DNA from 2 places in the Mesorhizobium sp. WSM4819 genome. Region 2 is predicted to be linked to the other one. Evidence: riboswitches for the same ligand, from Rfam matches in the RefSeq annotation. Region 2 holds a riboswitch; the other holds the start of a gene.

Region 1 (9,206 bases), on a different contig from region 2:
CGTCGAGGCGCAGAAGCGGCTCTATCAGGGTGTCCCGGTCGTCCAGCGCGCCTCTCGCCGCGTCTTCGTGCCGGTTTTCTCGCCGCATGGCGCCACAAGGCTCGGCCGGATATCGCCGAGCGGGAAGGCGCCGTCGCCGGGCCGCCGATGACGTTTTCGTGATCGGAATCACGCTTTTTCCCACCTATCTGTCGTGGGCGGGTTTGCTACCCGATTGAGTCGACTTGTTCACCGGTTTCAGCACTGCTTGCGAAGGGTCTTCATCAATGGCTGATCATCCGGATTTCGAGGCCAGCGCCAAGCCGATTGCCGCGTCGGTCGAAGCCAGCAGCCTGCGCGACCAGCTGGCGACAATCAGGCTGGCGCTGGCGAAGTCGCCGATCCGCAAACAACTGCTCTGGGCCTGCCTCGGCATAGTCGCCGTTATTGTGGCAACCTCGATCGGGCAGGTTCTGCTCAATCGCTGGAACGAGCCCTTTTACGACGCGCTGGCTCGGCGCGACATGCAGGGTTTCCTGCACCAGCTTCTGGTGTTTTCCGCCATCGCCGGCGGGCTTGTGGTGCTCAATGTCGGCCAGACCTGGCTCGACCAGACGATCCGGCTGAAGCTGCGTGAGGCGTTGACCGTCGATCTGATCGGTGAATGGATGCGGCCGGCGCGGGCTTTCCGGCTCGCCAACGCCGGCGCCATCGGCGTCAACCCCGACCAGCGCCTGCAGCAGGATGCCGGGCATCTCTCCGATCTTTCGACAGGTCTCGGCATAGGGCTATTGCAGTCGTTCATTCTGCTTGTTTCGTTCGTCGGCGTCCTTTGGTCGCTGTCTTCCGGCTTCGTCTTCCATGTCGGCGGCTATTCGCTGGCGATTCCGGGCTACATGGTGTGGGCCGCAATCCTCTATGCCGGCACCGCCTCCTGGCTGAGCTGGTTGGTCGGACGGCCGCTCATCCGCTTCAACAGCGACCGCTATACGCGCGAGGCGGAGCTGCGCTCCTCGGTGGTCCGCGTCAACGAGAATGTCGATGCCATCGCGCTTGCGCACGGCGAGGCCGACGCGCGACGGCGGCTTGAGCTCGACCTCGGCATGGTGCTGGGCGCGATGCGGCGCATCTACAGCGCCCAGATCAATCTTTCCTGGGTGACCGACACCTATGGCTGGATCACTGTCGTCGCGCCGATCCTCGTCGCCGCGCCGGTCTATTTCGCCGGTGACATCAGCTTCGGCGGGCTGATGATGGCTGTCGGCGCCTTCAACCAGGTGCATTCCTCGTTGCGCTGGTTCATCAACAATATCGGCGGCATCGCCGATTGGCGCGCCACGCTGATGCGCGTCGCCGATTTCCGCATCGCGCTTGCTGAAACGGATGTGCTCCACCACAGCGAGAGGCGCATAGAGTTCGGCGAAAATCCGGACGGCAGGCTGACATTCGACAAGCTCGAAATTGCGTCGCGGGATGGATGCGCCAAGCTCGCCGAGCCCCATGTCGAGATCCGCGCCGGCGAGCGCGTCATGATCACCGGAGATCCGCGCGCCGGCAAGACGCTGTTCTTCCGCGCCATTGCCGGTCTGTGGCCGTGGGGAAGCGGGCGGATCGGCATGCCGGCCGGAGAGGTGCCGGCCTTCGTTCCCAGAAAACCCTATTTCCCGCTCGGCACGCTGCGCGAGGTGCTCGACCACGCCGATGCCGCGGTCAGCGACGCCGAGATCTCGGCGGTGCTTGCCGAGGTCGGTCTCGGGCGGCTGTCATCCTCGCTCGACCGGTCGGCGCGCTGGGAGCGCGAATTGAGCGATGACGAGCAGCGCCTGCTTGCCTTTGCCCGGCTGGTCTTGCGGCAGCCGAAATGGGTGATCATCGATGAGGCTTTGGACACGTTCGACGGCGCGACGCTGCGGCGGGTGCTGTCGATGCTGGAGGCGCGTCTTGCCGACGCCGCGATCCTCAATATCGGCCGTGGCCAGCAGAATATTGAATTCTTCCCGAGCTCATTGGCGATCGTGAAAGATTTCGAGCGACCGGCTCTCAAGCCAGTCCGCGTCAGGGCCGGCGCGATCGAACCACCCCCGGCCGTCGCCAAAGCCCACCAACAGGCATAGCCGGCCGTAAGCTTTATTTTGCCGTGATCGCGGCGAAAGATTGCCGGCATCGTTCGGAAGCCTGCGGCGTTGGATTCATGCGACACGCTTTGAGTCTTTGCTTCGATGCTTGTCGTTACCCCAAAACCGCTGCGCGCTTTTGGGCGACCTGCGTCAGCCTGCTTGCCTGCCTTGCCCGTGCCCAGGCAGCACCTTTGGCCGCGCCTGCCGACACCATTGCCGTGGACGTCGAACTGGTGCTGGCGGTCGACATCTCGCACTCGATGGACGAAAAGGAATTCGCCCTGCAGCGCGCCGGCTATGTCAAGGCGCTGCGCCACCCCGACTTCATCAATGCGGTGCGTTCGGGCGTGAACGGCCGCATTGCGCTGGCCTATTTCGAATGGGCAGGCACCGTCCGCGACGACGCCGTCATTGCCTGGCAGGTCATCGACGATGCCGAGAGCGCCGAGGTATTCGCCGGCAAGATCGAGGCGCGCCCGTTCAGGAGCTTTCGCGGCACCTCGATTTCCAGTGCGCTCGCCTTCGGCGCCAAGCTTTTGGATGGAGCCGCCTTCGACGCGACGCGCAGCGTCATCGATATCTCAGGCGATGGCCCCAACAATATCGGGATGCCCGTCGCCACGACACGCGACGCCGCGATAGCAAAGGGCATCGTCATCAATGGCCTGCCGATCCTGATCAGCCCGTCGCCCAGCTTCAGCCATCTCGACCAATACTATGCCGAGTGCGTCACAGGCGGGCCAGGCTCCTTCGTGCTGCCGGTCTATGCCGCTTCGGAATTCGTGACCGCCATACGCCGCAAGCTGGTCCTCGAGGTCAGCGGTGTTACCGATCCTAATGCCGGTCCCGGGGCCGATCCCGGGTCCGTCCCGGTCGACGCGGCAGCACCGGTCGACTGTTTGCAAGGGGAGCGCGGTCGGCGGTTTTTCTCCGATCCGTATTTTCCGGAACTTGATCGTTAGACCTCGACGAATGGCGATCAGTCCCAGATGTCTCCGGACTCGGGCCGGCTGGCCGAAGCGACGGGTCGCCGTTATCGCTTCAGCAGGAACACCGCCTGCTGGCCAAAGAAATTCCAGAACCACCATGGCATCGACAGGCCGATTTTCTGGCCATTGGCGTCGAGCGCGGTTGCCTTTTCCACCGTTGCGCCGAGCTCTTCGCAGAGATTGACGAAGTCGCGGATGGTGCAGAAATGGATGTTGGGCGTGTCGTACCAGGAATAGGGCAGGTCCTTGGTCACCGGCATCCGCCCTTCGACGAACAGCGAAAGGCGTACCCGCCAGTGGCCGAAATTGGGGAAGGAGACGATGGCGTGCTTGCCGATCCTGAGCAACTCGTCGAGCACCAGCTTCGGGTTGCGGGTCGCCTGCAAGGTCTGCGACAGGACGACGAAATCAAAACCCTTGTCGGGATAGAATTTGAGGTCCTTGTCGGCGTCGCCCTGGATGACGGACAGGCCGCGTGCCACGCATTCGTTGACGCCGCGCTGCGACAGTTCCATCCCACGGCCGTCGACCTGCTTCGTTGCCTGCAGCAATTCGAGCAGCAGGCCATCACCGGAGCCGACGTCCAGCACCCGCGACTGCGGCGGGATGAGATCGGCGACGACTTCGAGGTCGACGCGCTGGGCGTGGTTGACACTCATGATCGTGGCCTTTGACTGGCGCATGACCTTGATCCGAAAAGTCTGCAACTTTTCGGGGTCATGCGCTGCTGCCTGGCGCATGACCTTGATCCGAAAAGTCTGCAACTTTTCGGGGCCATGCGCTGATGCCTGGCGCATGACCTTGATCCGAAAAGCCTGCAAACTTCAGGCGTCATGCGCTGCTGCCTGGCGCAAGATGCCGGTTCGAAAAGGCTGTAATCTTTGGGGGTCATGCGCTGAGCCCCCTGGCGCGGGCCGCCGAGGCGATGAAGCCGTTGATGGCGGCGAACAGCTCCGGCTCGTCGAGCAGGAAGGCGTCGTGGCCGCGATCGGTCTCGATCTCGACGAAGGACACCGAGGCGCCGGCCGCGTTCAGCGCGTGAACGACCGAGCGGCTCTCCTCGGTCGGGAACAGCCAGTCGCTGGTGAACGAGACCAGGCAGAAACGGGTCCTGGTGCCGGCAAAGGCGTCGGCCAGCCGGCCGCCATGATCGGCGGCGAGGTCGAAATAGTCCATCGCCCGGGTCATGTAGAGATAGGAGTTGGCGTCGAAGCGGTCTACGAAGGTCATGCCCTGATGGCGCAGATAGCTCTCAATCTGGAAGTCGGCGTCGAAACCGAAGGTGAGCGCTTCACGGTCCTGCAGGTTGCGGCCAAACTTCCGGTGCAGGGCCGCCTCCGACAGATAGGTGATGTGAGCGGCCATCCGCGCCACAGCCAGTCCCTTTTCCGGGCGCTTGCCCTGCTCGAAATACTTGCCGCCATGCCAGTCGGGATCGGCCATCACCGCTTGCCGGCCGACCTCATGGAAGGCGATGTTCTGCGAGGAATGGCGCGCGCCGGTGGCGATCGGCAGCGCCGAGAAAACGCGCTCCGGATAGCTCGACGCCCATTGCAGCACCTGCATGCCGCCCATCGAGCCGCCGAGCACCGAAAATAGTTTTTCGATGCCGAAATGGTCGACCAGCATCAACTGCGCCCGCACCATGTCGCGGATGGTGATGATCGGCAGGTCGAGCCCGTAGGGCTTGCCGGTGACTGGATTGGTCGAGGCGGGGCCGGTCGAGCCGAGGCAGCCGCCGATGACGTTCGAGCAGATGACGAAGAAGCGGCTGGTGTCGATGATCTTGCCGGGGCCGATCAGCACTTCCCACCAGCCCGGCTTGCCGGTCACTGGATTGGTGCTGGCGACATGCTGGTCGCCGGTCAGTGCATGGCAGACGAGGATGGCGTTGGAGCGGGCGTCGTTGAGCGTGCCGTAAGTCTTGTAGGCGATCTGGAACGGTGACAGCAGCGTGCCGGCATCGAGCTTGAGCGGCTTGTCGGCACCGAAACGCAACACTGGGCTCGACGGCTCGTCGGCCTCGTTGTTGGTTCTTTTCGTGCGCAGCGCGACCATCGCATCCTCTTACATTAACCCATCGTGTTTTCCGAAAGTCGATTGCGATTTTCGGGTCGATGCGACTGTCCGGCCGGCTGCGGACAACAAAAAAACCGGCATTGCCTTCGCAAAGCCGGTTACAAGATGCAAACGGCCCTTTAGCGAGTTGTTTAACGTGGCTGCAAGCCGACCGGCCAAATCACCACGGGATTTCGCCTTTCTTCTAGGACCGGAGCGTCTCGGCGTCAACGGCCAGTCGTTTACCCATGCCAGTCGCTCACCCATGATCGCCGCCTCTCGACATTCCAGGCCACGACTTGTATTTCCGCTGCGGCTTCTAGTGTGCTGGATTTGAAGTTCCTGAGCGCCGTTGCCACCAAAATGGCAGGAACTTCAAATCCACCACACTAGGTGGAAGCGTTCTCGACGGATTTTTGCAATATGAACCAGGCATCGGATCAGGCACGTCCAACGCCCCGCCCGGGGATCATGGATATCGAAGCCTATGTGCCGGGCAAAAGCACGGCGCCGGCCGGCGTTGCCAAGGTCCACAAATTGTCGTCGAACGAGAACCCGCTCGGCCCGTCGCAGAAGGCGATAGAAGCCGCGCGCGACGTCGCGGCCAAGCTCGACATATATCCCGACGGCACCGCCAGGCGCCTGCGGGAGGCGATCGCCGAGGTGCATGGTCTCAACCCGGCGAACATCGTCTGTTCCAACGGTTCCGACGAGATTCTGGGCCTGCTTGCGCAGACCTATCTCGCACCCGGCGATGAAGCTGTGATCACCGAACACGGCTTCATGGTCTACAAGATCTACATCCAGTCGGCAGGTGCTGTCCCGGTGTCGGTCAAGGAAACCAATGAGCGTGCCGACGTCGATGCGATCCTTGCCACCGTAACGCCGCGTACGCGGATCATCTTCCTTGCCAATCCCAACAACCCGACCGGCACCTATTTGCCGTTCCAGGAGGTGCGCCGCTTGCATGCCGGCCTGCCTCGAAACGTGCTTCTGGTGCTGGATGCAGCCTATGCCGAATATGTCCGCCGCAACGACTATGAAGCTGGCGTCGAACTGGTGGCTGGCGCGGAAAACGTGGTCATGACCCGCACCTTCTCCAAGCTCGGCCTCGGCGGCGCGCGGATCGGCTGGATGTACGCGCCGATGCATGTCATCGACGCGATCAACCGGGTGCGAGGTCCCTTCAACGTCAACGCGACGGCGATCGAGGCCGGCATTGCCGCGATCCGCGACCGCGTCCATGTCGAGCGCAGCGTGGCGCATAACGAGACCTGGCTGACCTGGGTGAGCGAGGAATTGACCAGGCTCGGACTGCGGGTGACGCCGAGCGTCGGCAATTTCGTCCTCATCCACTTTCCCGAAGACAAAAAACATTCGGCGGCAGCTGCGGACGATTACCTCTGTGCGCGCGGCTACATATTGCGGCGCGTTTCCGGCTACGGCTTCCCGAATGCGCTGCGCATGAGCATCGGCACCGAAGAGGCCAATCGCGGCGTTGTCGCCGCCCTCGCGACATTTCTGAAAAGCTAGAACACCATGACATCACCGATGTTCGAAAAGATCGCGCTGGTCGGCATCGGCCTGATCGGCTCGTCGCTGGCCCGCGTAATCCATCGCGAAGGCCTTGCCGGTCATGTCGCCATCTCGACGCGCAGCGAAACGACGCTGGCGCGGGCGAAACAACTCGGCCTCGGCTCCTTCTACACGTCGGATGCGAAAGAGGCGGTCGGCGATGCCGACCTGGTCATCGTTTCGGTGCCGGTCGGTTCTTCGGGCGAGGTCGCCGAGGAAATCGCACCGGCGCTGAAGCAGGGCGCCATCCTCACCGATGTCGGCTCGACCAAGGCCTCGGTCATTGCGCAGATGCAGCCGCATGTGCCTGCCGGCGTGCATTTCATTCCCGGCCACCCGCTGGCCGGCACTGAAAAATCGGGTCCGGACGCCGGCTTTGCCGAACTGTTCGAAAACCGCTGGTGCATCTTCACGCCGCTACCCGGCACCGATCCCGAGGCGCTGGAAAGGCTCTCGGAATTCTGGCGCCGCTGCGGCTCCAACATCGACACGATGGATCCCCAGCATCACGACATGACATTGGCCATCGTCTCGCACCTGCCGCACATCATCGCCTATAACATCGTCGGCACCGCCGACGATCTGGAGTCGGTGACCAAGTCCGAGGTCATAAAATATTCGGCCTCCGGCTTTCGCGACTTCACGCGCCTTGCCGCGTCCGACCCGACGATGTGGCGGGACGTCTGCCTGCACAACAAGGATGCCATCCTCGAAATGCTGGCGCGGTTCTCGGAGGATCTGGCCTCGCTGCAGCGGGCGATCCGCTGGGGCGACGGCGAAAAGCTGTTCGACCTGTTCACCCGCACCCGCGCCGTGCGCCGCTCGATCATCGAGGCCGGCCAGGACATCGACGTGCCGGACTTTGGCCGGCAGGCAGTCGAGCATCCGGCCAAGGGATAGAGCATCGGACCCGTACCGGTTTTAGGTGAAATCCGATGCTCAAGCAAAAGATAGAGCGGCGGTACCATCCGATTTGACGGCCGCCTCGCGCTCAATCCGGCCAGTGAGCCGCCATCATCGCCAGTGTCTCGGCCCTGTCGGGCGCTCCCAGCCTGCCGCCGAAGCGCAGGCATTTGAGCGCGGCGGCGGCGCTGGCAAAGCGCAATGTCCGTTCGATCGGCACGGCCTCGGCCAGCCCGACGGCAAAGGCGCCGTGAAACACGTCGCCGGCGGCAAGCGTATCCACTGCCTTGATCCTTGGCGCCGCGACATGGCGCACCGACGCCACCGAGCGGTCGAACCACCAGCTTCCCGCTGCGCCGCCGGTCACCGCTACGAATGCATCGGTTCGTCTGGCCAGCGCTTCACAGGCCGCCTGCGGGCCTTGCTCCTCGCCGCAGAGGATGAACGCCGCCGGCTCCGACGCGACGATGTGCGAGGCGAGCGGAAACAGCCGTTCCAGCACGGCCCGTGGCGCGGTGTCGGCGTCGAGTATGGCTGGACGGTCGATTGCGCGCGCCGCCGTCAGGGCCAGAGCTGCCGCGCCCGGCCAGCGCACGTCGACCAGGACGGCGTCGAATGCGGTGAGATCCTCAGTGGGGGGCGCTTCGGGGTCGGCCTGGGCGAGCTTGTCATAGAATGGAACAATAACGCGCTCGCCATGCGTGTCGACCAAGATGGCCGACAGTGCCGACCGCGCCCCGGCGACGCGCCGGACAAAGCTGCAATCGACGCCTTCGGCCTCAATGCCTGCGACTAGCTGATCGCCGACGAGGTCGTCTCCCGCGCTCGCCCACAGCGATACCTCCGCGCCGAGACGGCGTGCGGCGCAGGCCGCGCTCGAAGCCATGCCCGAGGCGATCTGCACGCTGTCGGACGCGATGAACTTGCCCTGACGCGCCGGAAGCGTGTCGACGCGAAGGATCGTATCGAGCGTCAGCGCGCCAACACTCAGGAGCTTAACCGGGCGGTTCATCTATCTTCCTGTTTGGCCATGGTCTTTCCGAACTGGAGGTTCGCAATCATCGCCTAATCGACCGGCTCGATGCTGCCCAGAGGGATAAAACCGAGCGAGGCCTTGCCCTTGACGATCTTGAGCGGCATCGACGGTTCGTTGCCAAGCAGCGCCAGCCCGGCAAAGCCGGTTTTGATCTGGCTCTTCTGCTCGGGAATGGCTTTGCCGAGGATTTCCGCCACCGCCTTCGGATCGCTGAGCCGGATCATCAAATCGGCGTCGATCAGCCCGTCGGCATCGACCGAGACCGGCCCGGAAACGGTGACGCGCGCGCTTCCCGACGACAGATCGAGCTTGCCGATATCCACCGCCTGGCCGCGCAGGCTCTCTGTTTGTGTCTTGATCAGCGCCACGCCGTTCTTCAGCGTCACGTCGCCGCTGCCGTCGAGCGGCGGCAGCACGCGGCCATCGATCGCGCCCGGATCGATTTCGAGATCGGTAAAACTCCCGGCATAGTCGATGTCCTGGCCGTTCGGACGCAATTCTCCGACCGCTGTCCCAGCGCTGAACAGCTCGACCGGGTCTGTGCCATCG
Region 2 (9,206 bases):
GGATGGCGTCGAGAGTGGGCAGCCAGACGTATACTGATAACTATCGCCGGGATTGAGTTCAGGCTGGTCGCCGACAACGCCGGCGCCGCGCACCTCTTCGACCCGGCCGGTGCCGTCGGTGATCTGCCAATAGCGCGACAGAAGCTGCACGAATTCATCCGACTGGTTGTCGATGGTCACCTGGTAGCCCCAGACATAGCGGTTCTCCGACGGGTCGGAGCGATCTTCCAGATAGAACGGCCTGACCTGCACTTCGATGTCGCGCGTGACGGCGCTGTACATAAATCACTCCACACTATGCAGACGGAACATTCGACCCTCTCCGCAGTTCGGTCAACGGGGTGCGTCCCCTCGGTGTCTGCCATCGTTGCCCGAATTTGTTAAGCGCAGGTGCCGAACAACAATGTCATTTAAGTGACACGTGACAATGATGGTGTGCAGGGCCGGGGATGGTGTGCAGGGCCGGGCGACTCAGCATTCTGTCGAACTGTTGAAAACGGCTTCATGCGGCCGGTTTTTTCTGGAGCGACCAGATATTGATGGAATTGACAGTCACAGCCGCCTTGCTTTCCATAGCTCTGCTTGTTGTCAATCTCGCCAGCATCCTGCTCGCTTCGTTGAAGCTGAAGCGGCCTGGCAGGATCACGCCGCCAGCCGTCGAGGCGCCGCCGGTGTCGATCGTCGTGCCGTCGCGCGGCGTCGAGCCGTTTACCGAGGAGACGCTCGAGCGCGCCTTCTCGCTCGATTGGCCGCACTATGAGCTCATTTTCTGCGTCGCCCATGCCGACGACCCGGTGGTCGGGCCGATCACCGATGCGATAGCCCGCTTTCCGGCCGTGCCGGCCCGGCTGCTGGTCGGCGACGACCGCATCAGCGGCAATCCGAAACTCAACAATTGCGTGAAGGCCTGGGAGGCCGCGCGCCACCACTGGGTCATCCTTGCCGATTCCAACGTCCTGATGCCGAGGGACTATGTCCAGCATCTGATGACGGCATGGCGGCAGGACACCGGCCTCGTCTGCTCGACGCCGATCGCCTCGCGGCCGGACGGGTTCTGGGCGGAGGTCGAATGCGCTTTCCTCAACACGCTGCAGGCGCGCTGGCAATATACCGGCGAGGCGCTCGGCCTCGGTTTCGCCCAGGGCAAGAGCATGCTGTGGAACAAGCCATTGCTCGACGCCAATGGCGGCATCCGTGCGCTTGCCGCCGAGATTGCCGAGGATGCCGCCGCGACCAAGCTGGTCAACGGGCTCGGACTGCGCGTCAATCTCGTTGCCGCGCCCTTCGAACAGCCGCTCGGCTTGCGCACATTTGGCGAAATCTGGTCGCGCCAGGCCCGCTGGGCACGCCTCCGTCGCGTCACCTTCCCACTGTTTTTCGCGCCCGAGATCCTGATCGGAGCGGCGCCGCCGCTGGTGCTTGCGCTGGTTGCGGCAGCAGGCGCCGGTTTCAGCCTGCCGGCTACCGCCATCGCCGTGCTGATAGTCGCCTATCTGCCGGAATGCGCTCTCGCCTCGGCCAAGGGCTGGCACCTGTCGCTGCGCATGATGCCGGCGATGGTTGCGCGGGACGTGATGCTTCCCGCCATCTGGGTGCGCGGCTGGCTCAGCGGTGCCGTCGACTGGCGCGGCAACACGATGACCATCCAAACCAGCGCCGTTGCGGAATTGGAAGAGACGCCGTCGGGCGCCTGACCCCGCCTGCTTTGCAGATCAGAGCGCAGCAGTTCGGCGCGTATCCCTACCTGGCGGCTTTCAAGGCCTGCTCGATGTCTTCGAGCAGGTCGTCAGTGTCCTCCAGTCCGACGGACAGCCTGAGCGTGCCTGGCCCGATGCCAAGTTCGGCCCGCGCCTCGTCGCTCAGATTCTTGTGTGTCGTCGTCGCCGGATGGGTGATCAGGCTCTTGGCGTCACCGAGATTGTTGGAGATCAGCACGACATCGAGCGCGTTCTGGAAGGCGAAGGCCGCCTGCTTGCCTCCCTTGACGTCGAGGCAGATCAGCGTCGAGCCGCCCGACATCTGCTTCTTGACGATCGCCGCCTGCGGGTGATCGGCGCGGCCGGGATAGATGACGCGGACAATTTCCGATCGCTCGGCGAGGAAGTCCGCGATCCGGCCGGCACTTTCCGTCTGCTGGCGCACGCGCAGCGGCAGCGTCTCCAAGCCCTTCAGCAGCGTCCAGGCATTGAAGGGCGAGAGGCTGGGACCGGTGTGGCGGAAGTAGTCGTGCAAATTCTCGTCGATCCACTTCTTGTCCGACAGGATGATGCCGCCGAGGCAGCGCCCCTGACCGTCGATGTGCTTGGTCGCCGAATACACGACGATATGGGCGCCGAGTTGCAACGGCTTCTGCTGCAAGGGCGTGGCAAAAACGTTGTCGACGATCAGCCGCGCGCCGATCGAATCGGCAAGCGAGGCCACGGCTGCGATGTCGACGACCTCCAGCGTTGGATTGGTCGGGCTTTCAAGGAAGAACAACTTGGTGTTGGGCCTGACCGCCTTTTCCCAATTGGCGATGTCGGTGCCGTCGACCAGCGTCGCCTCGATGCCGTATTTCGGCGCCAGCGTCTCGACCACCCAGCGACAGGAGCCGAACAGCGCGCGCGCCGCCACGATGTGGTCGCCGGCCCGGGCACTGCACAGCAACGCCGCCGTCACCGCCGCCATGCCGGATGCGGTGGCGCGGGCATCTTCGGCACCTTCCAGCGCACACATGCGCTTCTCGAACATGTCGACCGTCGGATTGGCATAGCGCGAATAGATGAAGCCCGGTTCCTCGCCCTTGAAGCGGGCTTCCGCCGCCTGCGCCGTGTCGTAGACATAGCCTTGCGTGAGATACATCGCCTCGGAGGTTTCGCCGAAGCCGGAACGCAGCGTTCCTGCATGCACGAGGGCGGTCTGAGGCTTCCAGTTGCGCGTTTTGCTCGTCATCACCTTGTTCCAAACACAAAAAATGGTCCAAACACAAAAAAACCGGCCGCGAAAGTCGCAACCGGTCGTACGGCCTTTCGGCCCGACGGTCCTTTAGCGACTTGTTTAACGTGGCTGCAAGCCGACCGGCCAAATCACCACGGGATAACGATCCTTTAGACCTGCACCGCGCTTGCGTCAATTGCCGGCATGATTAAGAGGTTTGTACCAGCGGGTTCCACGGCAAGAACCTGCGACAAGACGAGACCACGCCCGGCCTTCGAGCGGAGCCAGCTTTGCGGCAGACAGGCATTCTTCCGGATCAGGATATTTCCGTGCTGTACCAGTCGGGCGCGCTGAAGTCGCCGCGCGCGCTCGACGCCGACCAGGTCCAGCCGGCCAGCCTGGACCTCAGGCTTGGCGACAAGGCCTGGCGGGTGCGCGCCTCCTTCCTGCCCGGCCCCAACCACAGGGTTGCTGAAAAACTCGACCGCCTGAAGCTGCACGAAATCAATCTCACCGATGGTGCGGTGCTGGAGACGGGCTGCGTCTATATCGTGCCGCTGCTCGAGAGCCTAGCGCTTCCGGCAAACATTTCCGCCTCGGCCAACCCAAAAAGCTCGACCGGGCGGCTCGACATCTTCACCCGGGTGATGACCGATCGCGGCCACGAGTTCGACAAGATCGCTGCCGGCTACAACGGCCCGCTCTATCTCGAAGTCAGCCCGCGCACCTTTCCGATCATCGTCCGCGCCGGCTCGCGGCTGTCGCAGATACGGTTCCGCACCGGCAATGCGCTTTTGTCGGAAAGCGAGCTGCACGAATTGCACCGTGCCGAGACGCTCGTCGCCACCGAGCCGCCGAACATTTCCGGCGGCGGCATCGCACTGTCGATCGACCTCGATGGCGACAAGGACGGGCTGGTCGGCTACCGCGGCAAGCACCACACCGGCCTGGTCGATGTCGACAAGCGCGCCGCGCAGGATGTCGTCGATTTCTGGGACCCGCTCTACAAGAGCGGCGCCGGCGAACTGGTGCTCGATCCGGACGAATTTTATATCCTCGTCAGCCAGGAAGCGGTGCATGTGCCGCCGCTCTATGCCGCCGAGATGACGCCCTTCGATCCGCTGGTCGGCGAATTCCGCGTCCACTATGCCGGTTTCTTCGATCCGGGTTTCGGCCATTCGGCCTCGGGCGGCACCGGCAGCCGGGCCGTGCTCGAAGTGCGCAGCCACGAAGTGCCGTTCATCCTCGACCACGGCCAGATCGTCGGACGGCTGGTCTACGAGCACATGCTGAAGCGGCCGCAGGCGCTCTACGGCACAGATCTCGGCTCGAACTATCAGGCGCAGGGCCTGAAACTGTCCAAGCATTTTCGCGCCGCGCGCTGATCGCCCGCTAAGATCAGACCATGCTTGCCTGACCTTACGGGTCGTGCTTGGCTGTCTTAGCCGTCAATACGGTTGGAACAAGGGGAACAAAAAATGCAGATTTCAAGATGGATCGCATCGGCAGCAACAGCCGTCATGCTGGCGATGTCAGTCGGGTCGCTGTCGGCGCAAGCACAGGAAAAGTTGAAGATCGCCACTGAAGGCGCCTATCCGCCGTTCAACACCATCACCGCGGATGGCAAGCTCGTCGGCTTCGACATCGACATCACCAATGCGCTTTGCGCTCAGATGAAGGTCGAATGCGAACTTGTCACGCAGGACTGGGACGGCATGATCCCGGCGCTCCAGGCCAAAAAATTCGACGCCATCATCGCGTCCATGAGCATTACCGAGGAGCGCAAGAAGCAGGTCTCCTTCACCAACAAATACTATACGACGCCGCTTTCGCTGGTGGCCTTGAAGGACAGCGATATTGCCTCGACCGAACCGGCGGCACTCGCCGGCAAGACAGTCGGCGCCCAGGCTTCGACCACCCAGGCCGACTATGCCCAGGATGTCTATGGCAAGGCCGGCGCCGAGGCGAAGCTCTATCCAACCCAGGAGGAGGCGGTCGCCGACCTGATGAACGGCCGTCTCGATGCCGTCCTTTCAGACAAATTCGTGCTGATGGACTGGATGAAGAAGTCGAGCGACGACTGCTGCAAGATGGTCGGCGACGTCAAGGGCACGGAGACCGAAGCCGGTATCGCCGTGCGCCAGGAAGACAATGCGCTGCGCGAAAAGCTCAACGCCGCAATCGACGCGATCGTCGCCGACGGCACCTACAAGAAGATCCAGGCCAAATATTTCGACTTCGATATTTATTGAGGCGTTGAAGCTGCGCGTTCTTCCTTCTCCCCTTGTGGGGGAAGGTGGCCGAGCGAAGCTCGGTCGGATGAGGGGTGTTCCAGGGAACACCAACGTCTCATTCCTTCCAGCACCCCTCATCCGTCTCGGCGCTGCGCGCCAACCTTCTCCTTCTCCCACAAGAAGGGGAGAAGGAGAAGGTTGGCGCCTAAAGCGCCTTCACCGCGACCTTCACCGGCTGCTCGATTTCCAGCGGGTTGCGCAGCGGCAGGCCGAAATCCTTGGCCTCGATTTCGAAGACATCGCCGGCCTCGGTCCTGACGCCGTCGGCGAAGGACAGTGTCGCGGTGCCGAACATGTGCACATGCACGTCGCCCGGCTGGCGGAAGGCCGAATATTTGAAGTGGTGATGTTCGAGGTTGGCTATGGTGTGCGACATGTTCGCCTCGCCCGACAGGAAAGGTTTTTCCCACAGCAGCTGGCCGTCGCGGAGGATGCGCGAGATACCCCTGACGTCGGACGGCAGGTCGCCGATCAGGATCTCCGGTCCGAACGAAGCGTTGCGCAGCTTGGAATGCGCGAGGAAAAGATAGTTCACGCGCTCGGTGACGTGATCGGAAAACTCGTTTGACAGCGTGAAGCCGACGCGGAACGGGACGCCGTCGTCGCCGATGACATAGATGCCGGCGACTTCCGGCTCCTCGCCGGCATCCTCGGCGAAGGCGGGCGACAGAAGTGCCGCACCGGGCGCCACTGCCATGGTGCCGTTGCCCTTGTAGAACCATTCCGGCTGCACGCCGGTCTGGCCCGTGGCCGGCTTGCCGCCCTCCAGCCCCATGCGGAACATCTTCATCGAATCGGTGAGCTGCTCCTCGCCGTCGCTGCTGAGCTTCTTGTGCATGGAATCGCGGGTCGCGGCGGAGCCGAGATGTGTCAGCCCGGTGCCGGTGAGGTGGAGATGCGCCGGGTCGGGATGGTTGATCGGCGACAACAGCCGCCCCTTCTTGTAGGCGGCATCGAGGTCGATTGCTTCACCAAAACCCTTGCGCTCGATGAGGGCGACAAGCCCGGTGCCGGTGCGCGCGGCCTCCATCGCCAGCGAATAGACGCTGCGGGCGCCGTTGATGATTCTGGTCTTGCCGCCGTTGCGGGCGATGACGCGGATGGTCTCCGCCTCGTCGAGGATCTGGGAAATCAGCATGACGTACCCTCTCTCAATTGCCTTGGCCGGCCTGCCGGTCTGGCAAGCTTTTCCTGGCGCAGCTCGGACGGTGTCCGCGCCACGGGTGAAATTCTTCGTCCGGATTGCGCTCGCGGGCCCGGTCCCCTGGGGGGACTTCCTTGCGTCGCCCGGCAGCGCCGCGATGTGACCCGTGCCTCCTAAAAGCGCGCCGCGTTTGAAAACGGGCCCGCTTTAATCCTTGCTTTCATGCGTGCCGTTGTCCCAACACGCTGCACACGTTTGGCGACATGCATGAGTTCCCTCGCCCTCAAGCCTTGTTCTTGTTGTAGACGTCGAAGACCACGGCGCCGAGCAGCACCAGGCCTTTGACCACCTGTTGCCAATCGACATTGACGCCCATGATCGACATGCCGTTGTTCATGACGCCCATGATGAAACCGCCGACCACCGCGCCAACCACCTGACCGACGCCGCCCATCGCCGAAGCGCCGCCGATGAATACAGCGGCGATGACGTCGAGCTCGCTGCCGAGGCCGGCCGCCGGCACCGCCTGGCCAAGGCGCGCCGCAATAATCAGCCCGCCGAGCGCCGAGAGCACGCCCATATTGATGAACACCATCAGGGTCAGCCGCTCGGTCTTGATACCCGATAGCTGCGCCGCCTTGGCATTGCCGCCCATTGCGTAGATGCGGCGGCCGACCGTCATGCGTTTGGTGACGAAGACGAACAGCGCAATCAGCACGCCCATCACCACGAGAACGATTGGCAGGCCCCTGTAGGTGGCGAATTGGTAGACCAGAAACAGCGCCAGGGCGCTGGTCACCACGGTCTTGACGACGAACAGCGAGAAGGGCTCGGCTTGGTAGCCGTGCCGCTCGCGGCTGCGCCGTGCCCTGAGCCCGAAATAAGCATAGGCGACCACGGCGACGATGCCGAGCACGATCGTCGTCATGTGCAGCGTCAGGCCGCTGCCGACGATTGTCTTGCCGGCGGCGTTCACGACCGGCGGTATCAGCGTCAATGAGCCGATCACGTCGGGAATGAAGCCGGAACTGAGCGCCTTGAAGCCGACCGGAAGCGGCCCCACGGAAGACCCCCCACCCAGCAGCGCCTGGCAGATGCCGCGGAAGATCAGCATCCCCGCCAGCGTGACGATGAAGCTCGGTATTCGGTGATAGGCAATCCAGTAGCCTTGTGCCGCGCCGATGGCACCACCGACGATCAGGCAGATGATCGACACCACCAGCGGATTGCTGAAAGGGCCGAGAGGCCAGATGACCATCATCATCGCCGCCAGCGCGCCGATGAAACCGGCGACGGAGCCGACGCTGAGATCGATATGGCCGGAGACGATCACCAGCAGCATGCCCAGCGCCATCACGATGATGAAGCTGTTCTGCTGCACCAGGTTGCTCAAGTTCACCGGTTTGAACAGCGTTCCGGACGTCGTGTACTGGAAGAACACCATGATGGCGATAAGCGCCAGGATCAGGCCGTATTCGCGCAGGTTGGTGACCAGCGCCGAGACAGCAATGCGCGGCCCTTGCTGCACATCTTCGGCGACGCCGCTTTTCGGGACGGGACCGCTTTCGGTGCTCATGATGCTTTTCCTTCTCCGCGAACGATGGCGCGCATGATCTTTTCCTGGCTGGCATCACTCGCCGCCATTTCGCCGACGATACGTCCTTCGTTCATGACATAGATACGGTCGGTGATGCCGAGCAGTTCGGGCATCTCGGACGAGATGACGATGATCGCCTTACCCTCGGAGGCGAGCCGCGCGATGATCGTGTAGATTTCATACTTGGCGCCAACGTCGATGCCGCGCGTCGGCTCGTCGAGGATCAGCACCTCCGGATTGGCGAACAGCCATTTCGACAGCACCACCTTCTGCTGATTGCCGCCGGATAGATTGCCGGTCATCTGATAAACGCTGGACGAGCGGATGTTGGTCTTGGCCTTGTAGTCGTTGGCGACGGCGAGCTCGCGCATGTCGTCGATCACGCTGTGGCGCGACACGCCGGGAAGATTGGCCAGCGTGATGTTGTGCTTGATATGATCGATCAGATTGAGACCGTAGGTCTTGCGGTCTTCGGTGACGTAAGCAATGCCGTGTTCGACTGCCTTGCTGACAGAGGAGACATCGATGGGCTTGCCCTTAAGCAGCACCTCGCCGGTGATGCCGCGGCCGTAGGAGCGGCCGAACAGGCTCATCGCGAATTCGGTGCGTCCGGCGCCCATCAGCCCGGCGATGCCCACCACCTCGCCCTTGCGGACGTCGATATCGATACCCTTGATCACTTGCCGCTCGGCATGGATCGGATGATAGACCGACCAGTTCTTCACCTGGAGCACGACCTCACCGATGTCAGGCTCGCGCGACGGATAGCGGTCGTCCAGCGAGCGGCCGACCATCGAGGTGATGATGCGGTCTTCCGAGATGTCCTTCTTGGCCAGCGTCTCGATCGTCCGCCCGTCGCGGATGATCGTGACCTTGTCGGCGACCCGGTTGATTTCGTTGAGCTTGTGCGAGATCAGGATCGAGGTGATGCCCTGCCGCTTGAATTCGAGCAGCAGGTCGAGCAGCGCCTGGCTGTCCTTTTCGGACAGGCTCGCCGTCGGCTCGTCGAGGATCAGCAACTGCACTTCCTTGCTGAGCGCCTTGGCGATCTCGACCAGTTGCTGCTTGCCGACACCGATATTGGTAATCAGCGTCTTGGGGTCTTCCTTGAGGCCCACCTTCTTGAGCAGAGCGCTGGTGCGCGTTTCGTTGGCGTTCCAGTCGATGATGCCGTAGCTGGCGTGTTCGTTGCCGAGGAAGATGTTTTCGGCGATCGACAGCATCGGCACCAGCGCGAGTTCCTGGTGGATGATGA

Evidence for each region. Region 2 has a riboswitch for S-adenosylmethionine ahead of AC0L18_RS02365 (O-succinylhomoserine sulfhydrylase). Riboswitches for the same ligand answer to the same signal wherever they lie in the genome.
Region 1: it holds a riboswitch for S-adenosylmethionine, as region 2 does, so the genes downstream of both, metX (homoserine O-acetyltransferase MetX) here and AC0L18_RS02365 (O-succinylhomoserine sulfhydrylase) in region 2, are expected to answer to the same signal.

Annotation. Positions count from the first base shown of each region.
Region 1 is NZ_JBVVQO010000021.1:86,782-95,987, forward strand. It holds gene AC0L18_RS19810 (class I SAM-dependent methyltransferase) at 1-151, shown strand, start outside; gene AC0L18_RS19815 (ABC transporter ATP-binding protein/permease) at 267-2,093, shown strand; gene AC0L18_RS19820 (DUF1194 domain-containing protein) at 2,288-3,058, shown strand; gene metW (methionine biosynthesis protein MetW) at 3,130-3,744, opposite strand; gene metX (homoserine O-acetyltransferase MetX) at 3,974-5,143, opposite strand; SAM riboswitch at 5,264-5,341, opposite strand; gene hisC (histidinol-phosphate transaminase) at 5,567-6,676, shown strand; gene AC0L18_RS19840 (prephenate/arogenate dehydrogenase family protein) at 6,683-7,618, shown strand; gene AC0L18_RS19845 (PfkB family carbohydrate kinase) at 7,710-8,633, opposite strand; gene AC0L18_RS19850 (DUF2125 domain-containing protein) at 8,687-9,206, opposite strand, start outside.
Region 2 is NZ_JBVVQO010000002.1:46,182-55,387, reverse strand. It holds gene apaG (Co2+/Mg2+ efflux protein ApaG) at 1-282, opposite strand, end outside; gene AC0L18_RS02370 (ceramide glucosyltransferase) at 540-1,694, shown strand; gene AC0L18_RS02365 (O-succinylhomoserine sulfhydrylase) at 1,741-2,931, opposite strand; SAM riboswitch at 3,005-3,082, opposite strand; gene AC0L18_RS02360 (2'-deoxycytidine 5'-triphosphate deaminase) at 3,207-4,301, shown strand; gene AC0L18_RS02355 (ABC transporter substrate-binding protein) at 4,395-5,168, shown strand; gene araD1 (AraD1 family protein) at 5,356-6,348, opposite strand; gene mmsB (multiple monosaccharide ABC transporter permease) at 6,638-7,930, opposite strand; gene mmsA (multiple monosaccharide ABC transporter ATP-binding protein) at 7,927-9,206, opposite strand, start outside.